Linked DNA regions of Haloactinospora alba. Each later gene encodes a partner of the first gene's protein in a complex. Links are inferred from orthologs where the notes say so. Each region holds a gene or a part of one and is shown on either strand. Other genes may lie near its edges. The genes, in order: pcrA and uvrB.

Region 1 (7,167 bases):
CCCCGGCAGTCTCCCATGAGTCCCCACCACCACGTGCTGGCAACATGGAACAAGGGTTGCGCTCGTTGCGGGACTTAACCCAACATCTCACGACACGAGCTGACGACAGCCATGCACCACCTGTCACCGATCCCCAAAAGGACCCACCATCTCTGATGGATTACCGGCGATGTCAAACCTTGGTAAGGTTCTTCGCGTTGCGTCGAATTAAGCAACATGCTCCGCCGCTTGTGCGGGCCCCCGTCAATTCCTTTGAGTTTTAGCCTTGCGGCCGTACTCCCCAGGCGGGGCGCTTAATGCGTTAGCTACGGCACGGAAACCGTGGAAAGTCCCCACACCTAGCGCCCAACGTTTACAGCATGGACTACCAGGGTATCTAATCCTGTTCGCTACCCACGCTTTCGCTCCTCAGCGTCAGGTCAGGCCCAGAGACCCGCCTTCGCCACCGGTGTTCCTCCTGATATCTGCGCATTTCACCGCTACACCAGGAATTCCAGTCTCCCCTACCTGCCTCAAGCATGCCCGTATCCACTGCCAAACCGGAGTTAAGCCCCGGACTTTCACAGCAGACGCGACACGCCGCCTACGAGCTCTTTACGCCCAATAATTCCGGACAACGCTCGGACCCTACGTATTACCGCGGCTGCTGGCACGTAGTTAGCCGGTCCTTATTCCCCACCTACCGTCAACCACACACCACGTGCATGGCCTGCTTCAGTGGTAAAAGAGGTTTACAACCCAAAGGCCGTCATCCCCCACGCGGCGTCGCTGCGTCAGGCTTTCGCCCATTGCGCAAGATTCCCCACTGCTGCCTCCCGTAGGAGTCTGGGCCGTGTCTCAGTCCCAGTGTGGCCGACCGCCCTCTCAGGCCGGCTACCCGTAATCGCCTTGGTAGGCCCTCACCCCACCAACAAGCTGATAGGCCGCGAGCCCATCCCCAACCAGAAAGACACCTTTCCACCACCAACCCATGCGGGCAGTGGTCATATCCGGTATTAGACCGGGTTTCCCCGGCTTATCCCAGAGTCAGGGGCAGGTTACTCACGTGTTACTCACCCGTTCGCCGCTCACCACCCCACCCGAAAGCAGGATGGCGCGCTCGACTTGCATGTGTTAAGCACGCCGCCAGCGTTCGTCCTGAGCCAGGATCAAACTCTCCATTCAGGTCCAACACCCCCACACACCGTGCAGGGGAAAACCCAGATGGCCGAGATCCCGGCCAACCACCCAACCGGGTGGTCATGACCATTCACTAAAACCCGCCCACACCACGTGTGGGCCAGGGGCCAAAACTATCGAAGCACAAGACAAACAAACGCGCTGTTGAGTTCTCAAGAAACAACCGTCCAACCCACACAAACCCAACGGGTTCTTCCGGGAAAACGGAGTTTAAAGTTTTTAAAGTTTCGCGGGTTTCCCCGATGCCTTCCAGCGTATCACAACGCTCAGGGCTCCGGGGCAACCCTTCCATCTTACGTCCGACTGCGGCTGTGTCAACAACCTCGCCGGGCGCCCTCCCAAGCCTACATGCTCCCTGACCCTGTTCGAGCCACTCACATGTCGCTGGGAACCGGCGCGCTAACGGGCACCGCCCGCTGCTGTCCGTCCGGTGTTCCCCACTCTACCCCAAGTGAAACACCGGTTTGTCCGACTTCGCCGGGACACGCGGCCCTCTCGGGTCACAGTTTCTCGATCGGAGCGTACTTCACCAGGAAGTCCTTCTCCCCGATGTCGGCGCCGAAGTCCACACGCGCCTTGGCCCGGTCGGCCGTGCCCTCGACCAGTAGCACGGTTCCCAGACCGAACGAGTCGTGGTTGACCTTGTCCCCCACGGACAACGCCGGGACGCTGCCCGTGCCGCCGCGCGGGGGTGCGGCGGTCGTCGGGGGCCGCCGCGCGGACCCGTTGGGGGTTTCGGTCCGGCGCCACTCGACGAGGTCACCGGGCACCTCCTCCAGGAACCGCGAGGGAGGGTTGTAGGACGGGCTCCCCCACGCGCTGCGGACCGCGGCCCTACTGAGATACAACCGCTCCTGCGCCCGGGTTATTCCCACGTAGGCCAGCCTGCGCTCCTCCTCCAGCTCGGCTCTCTCCCCCAGCGTTCGCAGGTGCGGGAAGACGCCGTCCTCCATGCCGGTGAGGAACACCACCGGGAACTCCAACCCCTTGGCCGCGTGCAGGGTCATCAGTGTCACCACCCCGCCGCCACCGTCGTCGTCGGGGATCTGGTCCGTGTCGGCGACCAGGGAGACCTGTTCCAGGAAGTCCAACAGGGTGGGGCCGGAGGGTTCCTGGCCGCCCTCCGTGTTCTCCGCCGCCTCGCCGGCTTCCTCCTCCTCGCCGGAGGAACCGGTGAACGAGTTCTCGAATTCCCTGGCGAGCTCCACGAACTCCTCCAGGTTCTCCACCCGGCTCTCGTCCTGGAGATCGGTGGACTCGGAGAGTTCCGAGAGGTAACCGGTCCGCTCCAGTACCGCCTCCACGATCTCGGACGGGGAGTGGGTCGCCAGCAGCTCCTCCAGCTCCTCCAGCAGTGCCACGAAGTTCCGCACCGCCTTCAGCGAGCGTGTCGCGATCCCGGGCGCCTCGTCCGCCCGGCGCAGCGCCCGCCCGAAGGAGACCCGCTCCCGCGCGGCGAACAGCTCCACCGCCTCGGCGGCCCGGTCCCCGATACCGCGCTTGGGGACGTTCAGGATGCGGCGCAGGCTCACCGTGTCGTCCGGGTTGGCCAGTACCCGCAGGTAGGCGAGGATGTCGCGGATCTCCTTGCGTTCGTAGAACCGCACCCCGCCCACGATCTTGTACGGCAGACCGGCCCGGATGAAGATGTCCTCGAACACCCGCGACTGGGCGTTGGTCCGGTAGAACACGGCGGTCTCACCGGGGGTGCACACCCCCTCGTCCGTCAACCGGTCGATCTCGCCGACGACGAACGCGGCCTCGTCGTGCTCGTTGTCGGCGACGTAGCCGGTGATGGCCGGCCCCTCCCCCTGGGAGGACCACAGTTTCTTCTCCGGCCGCTCCGCGTTGCGTTTGATGAGGCTGTTGGCGGCGTTGAGGATGGTCTGGGTAGAGCGGTAGTTCTGCTCCAGCAGGATGGTGCGCGCGTTCGGATAGTCCCGCTCGAACTCCAGGATGTTGCGGATACTCGCCCCGCGGAAGGCGTAGATGGACTGGTCCGAGTCACCCACGACGCACAGTTCCGAGGCGGGCACGCGCGCATCGGGCTCGTCCGTGCCGACCAGGCGGCGCACCAGCTCGTACTGGGCGTGGTTGGTGTCCTGGTACTCGTCCACGAGGATGTGCCGGAAACGGAGCCGGTAGTGCTCGGCGACCTCGGGGAACATCTCCAGCAGGTTGACCGTGACCATGATCAGGTCGTCGAAGTCCATCGCGCCGGCCTCGTAGAGGCGCTGCTGGTAGATGGTGTAGGCCTCGGCGAGCTTCTTCTCCTGCTCGGTTTGCGCCCGCTGGGTGAACGTGTCCTGGTCGACCAGCTCGTTCTTGAGGTTGGAGACCTGGGCGGAGAACGACTTGGGCGGGAAGCGCTTGGGGTCCAGGTCCAGCTCCTTGCAGACGAGCTGCATCAGGCGCTTGGAGTCGGTGGCGTCGTAGATGGTGAAACCGCTCGGGTAGCCGAGCCGCCCCGCCTCCCGGCGGAGGATACGCACGCACGCGGAGTGGAACGTCATCATCCACATCGCCCGCACCGCCCGGTCGCCGAGGAGGTCGGTGATCCGCTCCCTCATCTCGGCGGCGGCCTTGTTCGTGAAGGTGATCGCCAGCACCTCGCCGGCGCGCACACCCCGCTCGGCCAGCAGGTAGGCGATGCGGTGCGTGAGGACACGCGTCTTGCCTGACCCCGCGCCGGCGACGATCAGCAGCGGACTGCCGGAGTGCGTGACCGCTTCGCGCTGCGGGGCGTTGAGACCTTCGAGAAGCAACTCTTGGGAGGACACTCCACCAACACTATGTCCGAACGCGGGGTCACGTCGCCCGCTCCGGCGGTACCCGCGCCACGCCGCGGCCCGGGTACCGCCAACGGACCGTAATGTGGAGCCACGTACACGAAAACGACAATGGGGGTGGACTGTGCAGGTCTTCGTCGACTGCGATCCGGGCATCGACGACGCGTTGGCCCTGGCCTACCTGGCTTCCCGGCCGGACGTGACGTTCGCCGGAATCGGCGCCGTGTTCGGTAACAACAGTGTGGACGTCACCACGGACAACGCACTGCGGCTGCTGGACCTGTACGGCCGCTCCGGTGTCCCGGTCGCGCGCGGCGCCTCCCGTCCGCTGGTACAGGTTCCCCGGCTGGGGGACTACGTGCACGGCGCCAACGGGCTGGGTGAGGTGGTGACCCCGGAACCGAGCGGCGAACCGGTCCGGGAGTCGGCGGCGGAACTGCTGGTCCGCTCGGCCCGTGCGGCTCCCGGCGAGATCGACGTGCTGGCGCTGGGGCCGCTGACCAACCTGGCCCTGGCCCTGAACCTGGAACCGGAGCTGCCCCGGCTGCTGCGGCGTGTGGTCGTCATGGGCGGAGCGGTCCGGGCGCCCGGCAACATCACCCCGTGGGCCGAGGCCAACACGTACAACGACCCGGAGGCCGCCGAGGTCGTCCTCGGCGCGGGTTTCGACATGACACTGGTGGCGCTGGACGTCACCATGCGCACCACGGCGCACGAGGCGTGGCTGGACGAGCTGGGGAGGCTAGACAACGAGCGAGCCCGGACCACGTCGTCGTTCCTGGAGTTCTACGTCGGCCACTACAGCAAGGTGTTCGGGGTCCGGCAGTGCGCCATGCACGACCCGCTGGCGGCGGCGGTCCTGCTCGACCCGGGGCTGGTGACCTCCTCGGTGGAGGTCCCCGTCCGAGTGGAGCTGCAGGGGGAGTACACCCGCGCGCTGACCATCGCCGACCTGCGCCCCACACCGGCGGCGGACGACGAGCGTCCCAGCGTCACCCTGCCCACCGAGGTGGACCGGGACGTCTTCCTCACCCGGATGCTGGACGCGCTGCGCTGACCGTCCGGCGGTCCGAGCCGGTTCAGACGAGGATTCCGGCGACCATCGTGGCGGCGACACACAACAGGGCCGCTCCGAGCCCGGCGCACACGACCGTGCTGCGGGCGCCGCCGGTCACCGGCAACGGGTGGGCGGCGGCGCGGTGCGCTCCGGCCAGGGTCCGTCGGGAGTGGAGCGCGTAGCGGACGGCCATGCCGACCAGGACCAGGCCGGCCAGTACCAGGGTTCCGACGACCAGCCACGCTGCGAGGCCGGGTTCCATGCTCACGGAGTTCAGTTCGACGTGGGGCACAGTGATCCACCTATCGTCCACGGTTTGCGTGGATTTTACCCCTTGGTAGGTGGTGTGTCCCACATCGCGGGGTCACCGGTACACAACGAAAACCGGTGGGCAGGGAGCGCGGCTCGCACCACCGGAACGGCGGTACCCGCGCTCGCTCAGACCAGTTTGCGGGCGCTGGCCCACCGGCTGAGCTCGTGCCGGTTGGAGAGCTGCAGTTTGCGCAGTACCGAGGACACGTGTGTCTCCACGGTCTTCACCGAGATGAACAGCTCCCGGCCCGCTTCCTTGTAGGCGTAACCGCGGGCGATGAACCGCAGCACCTCGCGTTCCCGCTGGGTGAGGCGGTCGAGTTCGGGATCCACCGCCGGAGCGTCGGTGGAGGAGAACGCGTCCAGCACGAACCCCGCCAACCGGGGGGAGAACACGGCGTCCCCGTCCGCGACCCGGACGATGGCGTCCACCAGCTCCCGACCGGAGATGGTCTTGGTGACGTAGCCCCGGGCGCCGCCGCGCACGGTGCCGATCACGTCCTCGGCGGCGTCCGACACGGACAGGGCGAGGAACCGGACCTCGGGGTGCTCGGGCAGGACGCGGCGCAGGACCTCCACCCCGCCCCCGCCGGGCAGGTGCACGTCCAGCAGGACGAGGTCGGGCAGCTGCTCGTTGGTCACGCGCACGGCGGTGTCCACGTCCCAGGCTTCCCCGACGATCGTGACCGCGTCGCCGAGTTCCTCCCGGACACCGCTGCGGAACAGCCGGTGGTCGTCCACGATGACGACGCGCGGTACCGCGGCGCCGCTGGCGAAGGTGCTGTCGTCGTCTTCCACATTCGCGACTCTACCCATTGACGCGACAGCTACCGAGCTCCGAACCAATGATTGGCCGGATCCGGCCGCCGACGGCGGTCACTCGCCGCCGCGGGGCATGCGCAGCTGCACCTCGGTTCCCTCACCGGGCGAGGTGCGGATGCGGGCGCTTCCCCCGTGGCGCTCCATCCGCCCGATGATGGAGCCCCGGACCCCCATGCGGTCGTCGGGAACCGCGTTCATGTCGAAGCCCGCCCCGCGGTCCCGCACGAAGACGAGCACCTCCTCGGGGGCGACCTCACCGAACACGGAGATGCTCTCGACCCCGGAGTACTTCGCGGAGTTCACCATGGCCTCCCGCGCTGCCTCCAGGGTCGCGGTGAGGTGGGGGTCGAGGGCGCAGTCGCCCACGCACACCGCCTCGATGGAGACCCCGTGGGCCTCCTCCACGTCGGCGGCGGCGCGTTCGAGGGCGGGAGTGAGGGTGGTGTCGGAGTCGGCGGGGCGCTGGTAGAGCCAGTTGCGCAACGCGCGTTCCTGGACACGTGCCAGCCGGTGGACCTCGCGGGGGTCCTCGGAGCTGCGTTGGATCAGGGTGAGGGTCTGCAGTACCGAGTCGTGGATGTGGGCGGCGAGTTCGGCGCGTTCCTGGTTTCGGATGCGTTCCCCGCGTTCCCGGTCGCGTTCCCGTGCCAGGGCGACGATCCACGGCGCGGCGATCAGGGCGATCCCGGCGAGTATGGTGACCGCGAAGGTGAGCCCGGCGCGTGCCTCGTGCAGCTGCTGCTGGAACGCGAGGAACCCGAACACGCCGACCGTGACGAGCAGGATTCCCGCCGTGATCCGTAGCCAGCCCCTGCGGCTGTGCACCGCGCTGGCGGAGATCCAGCCCTCGCGCAGCGTCGGGTTGGCCTGCTGCCACAGGATGGTCCCGCCGAGCGCGCCCAGGATGAGGAACCACAGCAGCGGGTCGACGAACCCCCCGAACAGCAGGAGGAGCATCCCCAACCCGAGCGCCAGGGCGACGTAGGCGAGCACCTGGCTGGTGTCCCA
Region 2 (7,081 bases), 1.7 Mb from region 1 along the record:
CGGTCGCCGGACATGACATCCATCTGGTCCGCCATGGTCGCGATGACCTGATCGTGTGCCTTGTCGTCGAACTCCGCGCTGTTGGCGTCAGCCAACCCGACAACGTGGCGAGCGTACTCGATCACCGCGCACTGCAGTCCCAGGCAGATTCCCAGCAGCGGGATCCGGTTCTCCCGAGCGAACCGGATCGCACCGAGTTTGCCCTCGATACCGCGCACACCGAAGCCACCGGGTATGAGGACGCCGTCGGCGCCGGAGAGCTCACGCGCAGCGCTCGCCTCCGTCGCGCAGTCGTCACTCGCCACCCACCGGATGTTGATACGGGCGGACCTCTCGAAACCGCCCGCGCGCAGTGCTTCGGAGACCGACAGGTAGGCGTCGGGCAGGTCCACGTACTTCCCGACCAAAGCGATCGTGACCTCGTGTTCCGGCTGGTGGACCCGGCGGAGCAGCCCGTCCCACTCGGACCAGTCCACGTCCCGGAAGGCCATCCCCAGTCGCCGGACGACGAACGCGTCCAGTCCCTCACGGTGCACCATCTTGGGGATGTCGTAGATGGAGGGAGCATCCGGCATCGACACCACGCCGGCTTCCTCCACATCGCACATCAGGCTGATCTTGTCCTTCATGCTCTGCGAGATGACCCGGTCGGTCCGGCACACGATCGCGTCCGGTTGGATGCCGATACTGCGCAGAGCGGCGACGGAGTGTTGGGTGGGCTTCGTCTTGAGCTCCCCGGAGGGACCGAGGAACGGCAGCAGGGAGACGTGCAGGAAAAAGCAGTTGTCCCTGCCGATCTCGTGACGGATCTGGCGCACCGCCTCGAGGAACGGTTGCGACTCGATGTCACCCACGGTGCCGCCGATCTCGGTGATGACGACATCGACGTCGGCCGTTTCCATCGCGTAGATACGCGACTTGATCTCGTTGGTGATGTGCGGGATGACCTGAACGGTATCCCCCAAGTAAGCGCCCTGGCGCTCCTTGGCTATGACGCTGGAGTAGATCTGGCCGGTGGTGACGTTGGCCGAAGCCGAGAGCTCGGTGTCCAAGAACCGTTCGTAGTGGCCGATGTCCAGGTCCGTTTCGGCCCCGTCCTCAGTGATGAACACTTCACCGTGCTGGAAGGGGTTCATCGTCCCGGGATCGACGTTGAGGTAAGGGTCGAGTTTCTGCATGGTCACGCTCAGACCCCGTGATTTCAGCAACCGCCCGAGACTGGAGGCGGTCAGACCTTTACCGAGACTGGAGACGACGCCGCCAGTAACGAAGAGATGCTTGGTGCTCGCGGCGGATGCCAAAGTGCTGCTCCCGTGGTCGAATGGCTACGGCTCGCCCACTACGGTTTGGACGGCCGTGCGGTGTCCGGCGGCGGAGCGCTGCCGCATCCGGCCGCTACCTCGGACGCCACGGGCCACCAGGATAACACTGCCCAGGGGGTGTTCGTGGTTTTTCCGGACAGGTACGCCTGCGCCCACCGGAAAGGTGATCAGGTGGGAAAGTCCCCCGCCCGGCCCAACAACGCCGGCGGCTGCATACCCAGCGCCGCTCCCAACCATTCCCCGGTACGGGCGAGTTCCCCAACATCGGCCCCGGTGCGGGCTCCGCTGCGACGCAGCATGTACGCCAGGTCCTCGGTGGCGATGTTCCCCGTGGCCGCGGGAGCGAACGGGCAGCCGCCGAACCCCCCCACACTGGCGTCGAGTACGGTGACGCCGTACTCGTGGGCGGCGAGTGCGTTGGCGTAACCAGTGTTACGCGTGTTGTGGAAATGGCACCGTAGGGTGGCGGCTGGCGCTACGGAACGCACCCTGGGCACCAGGTCTGCGACCTGACGGGGAACACCGACACCGATGGTGTCCGCCAAGGCGATCTCATCGGCCCCCGCCTCCGCCGCTCGACGGGCGATGTCAACCACCCGTTCGGGCGGGATGTCCCCCTCGAACGGGCAGCCGAACGCGGTCGAGACGGTCACGCTGACGGTAATGCCCGTCCCCACCGTGTCCGCGGCGATCCCCTCGTAGACGGACAGCATGTCCGCAACGGAGCACCCCTGGTTACGCTGGCAGAACTCGTCGCTGGCCGGAATCACGACGTTGATCTCGTCCACTCCCGCGGCCAACGCCCGCTCCAGCCCCTTCCGGTTGAGTACCAGACCGATGTAGGAGGCGCCCACGTCGCGAGGCACACCGGCCATGACCTCCTCGGCCCCCGCCATCTGGGGAACCAGGCGGGGGTTGACGAAACTCACCGCTTCGATCCTGCGCGCTCCCGCGGCCACAGCACGCTCGATGAGCTCCACCTTCTGCGCCACGCTCAGCAGCGTGTCCTCGTTCTGCAGCCCATCCCGCGGACCGACCTCGACGATGTCCACGTCCGCACGTTCCCTTACCACGGCGTCCACCCCGTTCCGTCCTTCGCGCGTCGGCTCCGGTCCGCACCACCCAACGGCGGACCCGCTGTCACCCTAATCGCCCGCCCCGCGGTACTCCGCTGCGGACTCCTCCGGGGGGGACCGCTGCCCCTTACGGGACGAACAGCGCGTCCGACCTCACCGCAGCGCCAGGGCGGGACGAACCTCCCAGGTTGTCCAGAGGGGCCGGTACCCCATCCGGTGCCAGAACGGGCCGGAAAGCGGGTTGGTGACGGCGTGGTTGGCCAGGGTCACCGCGATCCCGTGGGCGTCCAGCGCCTGGTGTGCCTGGCTCACCAGGGCGGTACCGATCCCGCGGCCGCGCTCCTCAGCAGCGACCACGCCATAACCGATATAGGCCACCGGAGCGGGGTCGACCAGGGGTGCGGCCCATCGCGCACGCTCCGGCGGTGAGACCCAGATGAGCCCCACCAGGCGACCGCCCCGTTCCGCCAGCCATATCCAGGACGGTGAGCGGTCCAGGGCCCGACGCACGACCCGCCTCGTCTGCTCCGCCGTTTCGGCCTGAATGAAGACACCACCGAAATGCTCCTCGTAACGGTGTTCCTCCATGAGCAGGCGAACCACTGGATCGAGGTCCGAGGTGTCCGCCAACCGGATGGTGACGTCCCGGGGCGGCAGTACAGGCGGTACTCCACGGCGGCTGCGCCGCGCGACGAGGGAGCTGTAAGGCTGGAGACCGTGCCGCTGTAACGGGTTGATGCCACAGATGTCGCGAGCGGGCCATGTGAGCTGGGCAGCGGACTCCTGGCCGGTACCGCCGGGAAGCGCCTCCAGCTGTTCGCGCCAGCTCCCGAGCAGGGAGTCCAGAGCCCGGCCCGGCTCCGGGCCACCCACCAGCGGGGTCAGCCAGTGCTGGTCGGGCATCCCCCACGTACGTCCCACGTCACCTGGCTGGTACCACGTGTACCGCATCGTCCCGGTAGCAACCGGTCGACCGTACTCGTCGCTCACCGTCAGCAGTGGATGAGAGCTGCCATGCGACGCTGGCTGGGGAAGCAGCGGATCGACCGCGGACCATCGCTGCGCCACCGAACGCACCAACCGGTCGAATTCGACACCCTCGGGAAGGTCCTCGTGCCGCACTTGGGCATCGTACCCACTCATCGAATGATTGGCGCGGAACCCCCGCCCTCGGGCGGGAGAGGAAGCGCCGTCCTCCTTCCTCGTGCAGGTATAACCATCCACCCGCTGCAGCAGGCGAACGTGGCGGTGGCCAATGCCCTGGACCGTGCCGTGAGCGGTGGTGACGGTGGAACTGACCGCGGTCCGCACCGCGACCCGGCCGGCGTGGCTCCCGTTCCCTCCCTAGGGGCACCACCCCCGGCCCGGACGCCCGGGCCGAGCCCCGAGGAGCGCGGTTGTCCGGGGCGGACGCAGCCAGGGAAACCAGCAGGTGTCGGACCGGGTGTGGATGGTGCCCGTCGCAGGCGCGTCCGTCGGCGGGGAAGGGTGACTGCGGGGACGGTTGTCCGTGGCGCACCCGCCTGAGGAGGTCGGGACGGGCGGTCGTACGTCCGAGCCCCACCACGGCGCCCGCTGGGGGTATCGGGGGCTCCCGCGCCCGCCGAGCACGGCCCGGTGGGTCTGCTGGCCCGTGTGGAACGTGGCCACCGGGTCACCTCCCTTCGTCGTGGCGGCTGGTGCCGGTAGCGGCGGTCCTGCTCCCGTTGGGGTGGCGACCTCGCCTTCCAGCGGAGCCAGCCGTTACCTCAGCCTCCCTGAGCACGCGCTCCGTCAGCCGTACCACGGCCCAGCGGGGCGGCCCTGAGCCAAAGACGATGACGTAGCGTCGTAGTACGAACACAACGACCGTAGCGCGTTCTGCACGTGCATACGCGACAGACCGATAAAAATTCCGCTCTTATTCTCCGGCCGTCACCCTGGGATTCCCCGAACACGACCATCCCGGATTCGACCACCGTAGCGGATGCCAAGTCCGCGATCGCCCATTGGGCCGGGCTTCTGGCACGCGAATACGTGATGAGAGGTGCGAGGTGACAGGCCCGGGAACACGCAGTCGGTTGGTTTGCCACAAGACAAAAACCGTTTCTCCTGGGGACACACGTGTCCGGTGGGTGGCGCGGTTTCCGGTCAGGCAGGACACCAACCCGCGGCCGTCAGCTCTCCGCGGGAGAGGACCGACTAGCTGATCCCCGCCTCGTCCATGCCACGCAACTCACGCTTGAGCTCGGAGATCTCGTCCCGCAGACGCGCTGCGACCTCGAACTGCAGGTCTGCCGCCGCTTGGTGCATCTGCTGGTTCAGCTGCTCGATCAGCCCCGTCAGCTCCGCTCGAGGACGCGGTGCCGACTCCGCGGTGCGCTCTCCAGCGCCCGCCGAGGCCCCTGGAACGGGCGTCTGCTGCTGACCCGACCCTCCGGCAGCCGCGCCGATCAGCTCCTCGGTGTCGGCGTCCTCGCGGGCGAGCGAGTCGAGGATGTCGGCGATCTTCTTCCGCAACGGTTGCGGATCGATGCCGTGCTCCCTGTTGTAGGCGAGTTGCTTGGCTCTGCGCCGATCGGTCTCGTCGATGGCGTTACGCATCGCGGTGGTCACGTTGTCGGCGTACATGTGCACCTGTCCCGCGACGTTACGCGCGGCCCGGCCGATGGTCTGGATCAGGGACGTCTCGGAACGCAGGAAGCCCTCCTTGTCCGCATCCAGGATCGACACGAGGGACACCTCGGGCAGGTCCAGGCCCTCCCGCAACAGGTTGATACCGACGAGGACGTCGAACTCCCCGGTGCGTAGTTCCCGCAGCAGTTCCACCCGGCGCAGCGTGTCCACTTCACTGTGCAGGTACTGCACCCGGATCCCCAGCTCGGTGAAGTAGTCGGTGAGGTCCTCGGCGAGTTTCTTGGTCAGTGTCGTCACCAGGACCCGCTCCTGGCGCTGGGCGCGTTCCCGGATCTCGTGCACGAGGTCGTCAACCTGGTTCTCGGTCGGCTTGACGACGACCTCGGGATCAACCAGGCCTGTCGGCCGGATCACCTGCTCGACCACCTCACCGTTGCTCTGTTGCAGCTCATAAGGACCGGGAGTGGCCGAGAGGTACACCGTCTGGCCGATCCGTTCGGCGAACTCGTCCCACTTCAGCGGGCGGTTGTCCAGCGCGGAGGGAAGACGGAACCCGTGGTCGACCAGGGTCCGTTTACGGGAGGCGTCCCCCTCGTACATCCCGCCGATCTGGGGAACCGTCACGTGCGACTCGTCCACGACCAGGACGAAGTCCTCGGGAAAGTAGTCCAGCAGCGTGTTCGGGGCGCTCCCGGGCTCGCGCTCGTCGAAGTGCCGGGAGTAGTTCTCGATGCCGGAGCACGACCCGATCTGGCGCAGCATCTCGATGTCGTAGGTGGTACGCATCCGGAGCCGTTGCGCCTCCAGCAGCTTTCCCTGCCCCTCCAGCTCACTGAGCCGACCGGCGAGTTCGGCCTCGATGGAGCTGACGGCGCGCTCCAGCCGCTCGGGACCGGCCACGTAGTGCGAGGCGGGAAAGAGGTAAACCTCGGTCTCGTCCCCGAGGAGTTGGCCGGTGAGCGGATGCAGCGTACTCAGCCGCTCGATCTCGTCGCCGAACATCTCGATCCGGATCGCCAGCTCCTCGTAGACCGGGATGATCTCGACGGTGTCACCACGGACCCGGAAGGTTCCCCGGGTGAAAGCGGTGTCGTTGCGGGCATACTGCATCTCGACCAGCTTGCGCAGCAACTCGTCCCGGTCCACTTCCGCACCGACCTCGAGCTTGGCCATCCGGTCGACGTACTCCTGTGGGGTCCCTAGACCGTAGATGCAGGACACCGAGGAGACGACGATCGTGTCCTGCCTGGTCAACAGCGAGTTCGTGGCGGAGTGCCGCAACCGTTCCACCTCGTCGTTGACCGAGGAGTCCTTCTCGATGAAGGTGTCCGTCTGCGGAACGTAGGCTTCCGGCTGGTAGTAGTCGTAGTAGGAGACGAAGTACTCGACCGCGTTGTTCGGCAGCATCTCCCGCAACTCGTTGGCGAACTGCGCCGCGAGTGTCTTGTTCGGCTGCATGACCAGGAACGGCCGTTGTACCTGTTCCGCGAGCCACGCGACGGTGGCGGTCTTACCGGTACCGGTGGCGCCCAGCAGTACGGTGTCGTTCTCCCCTGCCTGCAACCTGCGGCTCAGGTCGGCGATCGCCCCGGGCTGGTCCCCGGCGGGAACCATGTCCGAGACCACCTCGAACGGTGCCATGCTGCGTTCGATATCGCTCACCGGTCGCACGTCGCCTCAGCCCCCTCGGATCCGAATGTCGCCCTCACGCTATAACCCGCCACCGACAACATGCCCTCCCCGCAGAGGATTCCCAGTTCAACGACGCCGCGGAGCCCGCCTCCCCTTTCCGGTTCCCGTCGGTTCCGTAACTGCCGTCGCGACGCGTCGTCCTCGAGTTTCGGGGAGTGAGGGTTATTCGCCCCATTGCCGCAACCGCTGTGGTGCGGGCGGCCGGTCATCGGTGCTGACCGCGCCCCGGGAGGGTGCCGGAGGCCGGACGAACGCGCGTCGACACCGTCCACTCGGGCGAGCACCCGGGCGCCGACGGAGCCAGAGACCACGCAGCTCGAAGAACGCACTCAGTGACGGTAGCTACGGGATCACCGAGCGGCAGAGGACGGCTGC

What was found.
Region 2: the proteins of pcrA (region 1) and uvrB are in contact, whole or in part, in a crystal structure (PDB 7EGT), measured with the Thermus thermophilus proteins. The link is inferred for Haloactinospora alba from one-to-one orthologs. Residues at the interface, in WP_096412145.1 of Thermus thermophilus: His654, Arg656, Phe657, Gln666, Asp668, Glu669, Lys680, Arg681, Leu682, Ser683, Lys685, Tyr686, Ala687; in WP_096411307.1 of Thermus thermophilus: Glu23, Leu25, Arg26, Asp27, Gly28, Glu29, Arg30, Phe31, Arg55, Glu326, Asp327, Phe328, Glu379, Ser382, Gln383, His398, Gly400, Arg401.

What each region holds. Positions count from the first base shown.
Region 1 is NZ_VFQC01000001.1:3,216,950-3,224,116, forward strand. What follows is about bases 1,320-4,354. They hold pcrA (DNA helicase PcrA), read right to left. Parts: upstream 3,960-4,354; coding sequence 1,680-3,959; downstream 1,320-1,679. Other genes in these bases: FHX37_RS14470 (nucleoside hydrolase), read left to right, coding at 4,093-4,354. Also shown: more of FHX37_RS14470, read left to right, coding at 4,355-5,025; FHX37_RS14475 (hypothetical protein), read right to left, coding at 5,048-5,317; FHX37_RS14480 (response regulator), read right to left, coding at 5,464-6,153; FHX37_RS14485 (ATP-binding protein), read right to left, coding at 6,214-7,167. UniProt on the Escherichia coli protein: A helicase with DNA-dependent ATPase activity. Unwinds DNA duplexes with 3'-5' polarity. Translocates on single-stranded DNA with 3'-5' polarity. Initiates unwinding more efficiently from a nicked substrate than double-stranded DNA.
Region 2 is NZ_VFQC01000001.1:1,511,500-1,518,580, reverse strand. Bases 4,133-7,081 are described here. They hold uvrB (excinuclease ABC subunit UvrB), read right to left. Parts: upstream 6,686-7,081; coding sequence 4,580-6,685; downstream 4,133-4,579. In the rest of the region: FHX37_RS06845 (CTP synthase), read right to left, coding at 1-1,301; FHX37_RS06840 (hydroxymethylglutaryl-CoA lyase), read right to left, coding at 1,490-2,404; FHX37_RS06835 (GNAT family N-acetyltransferase), read right to left, coding at 2,552-3,541. UniProt on the Escherichia coli protein: The UvrABC repair system catalyzes the recognition and processing of DNA lesions. A damage recognition complex composed of 2 UvrA and 2 UvrB subunits scans DNA for abnormalities.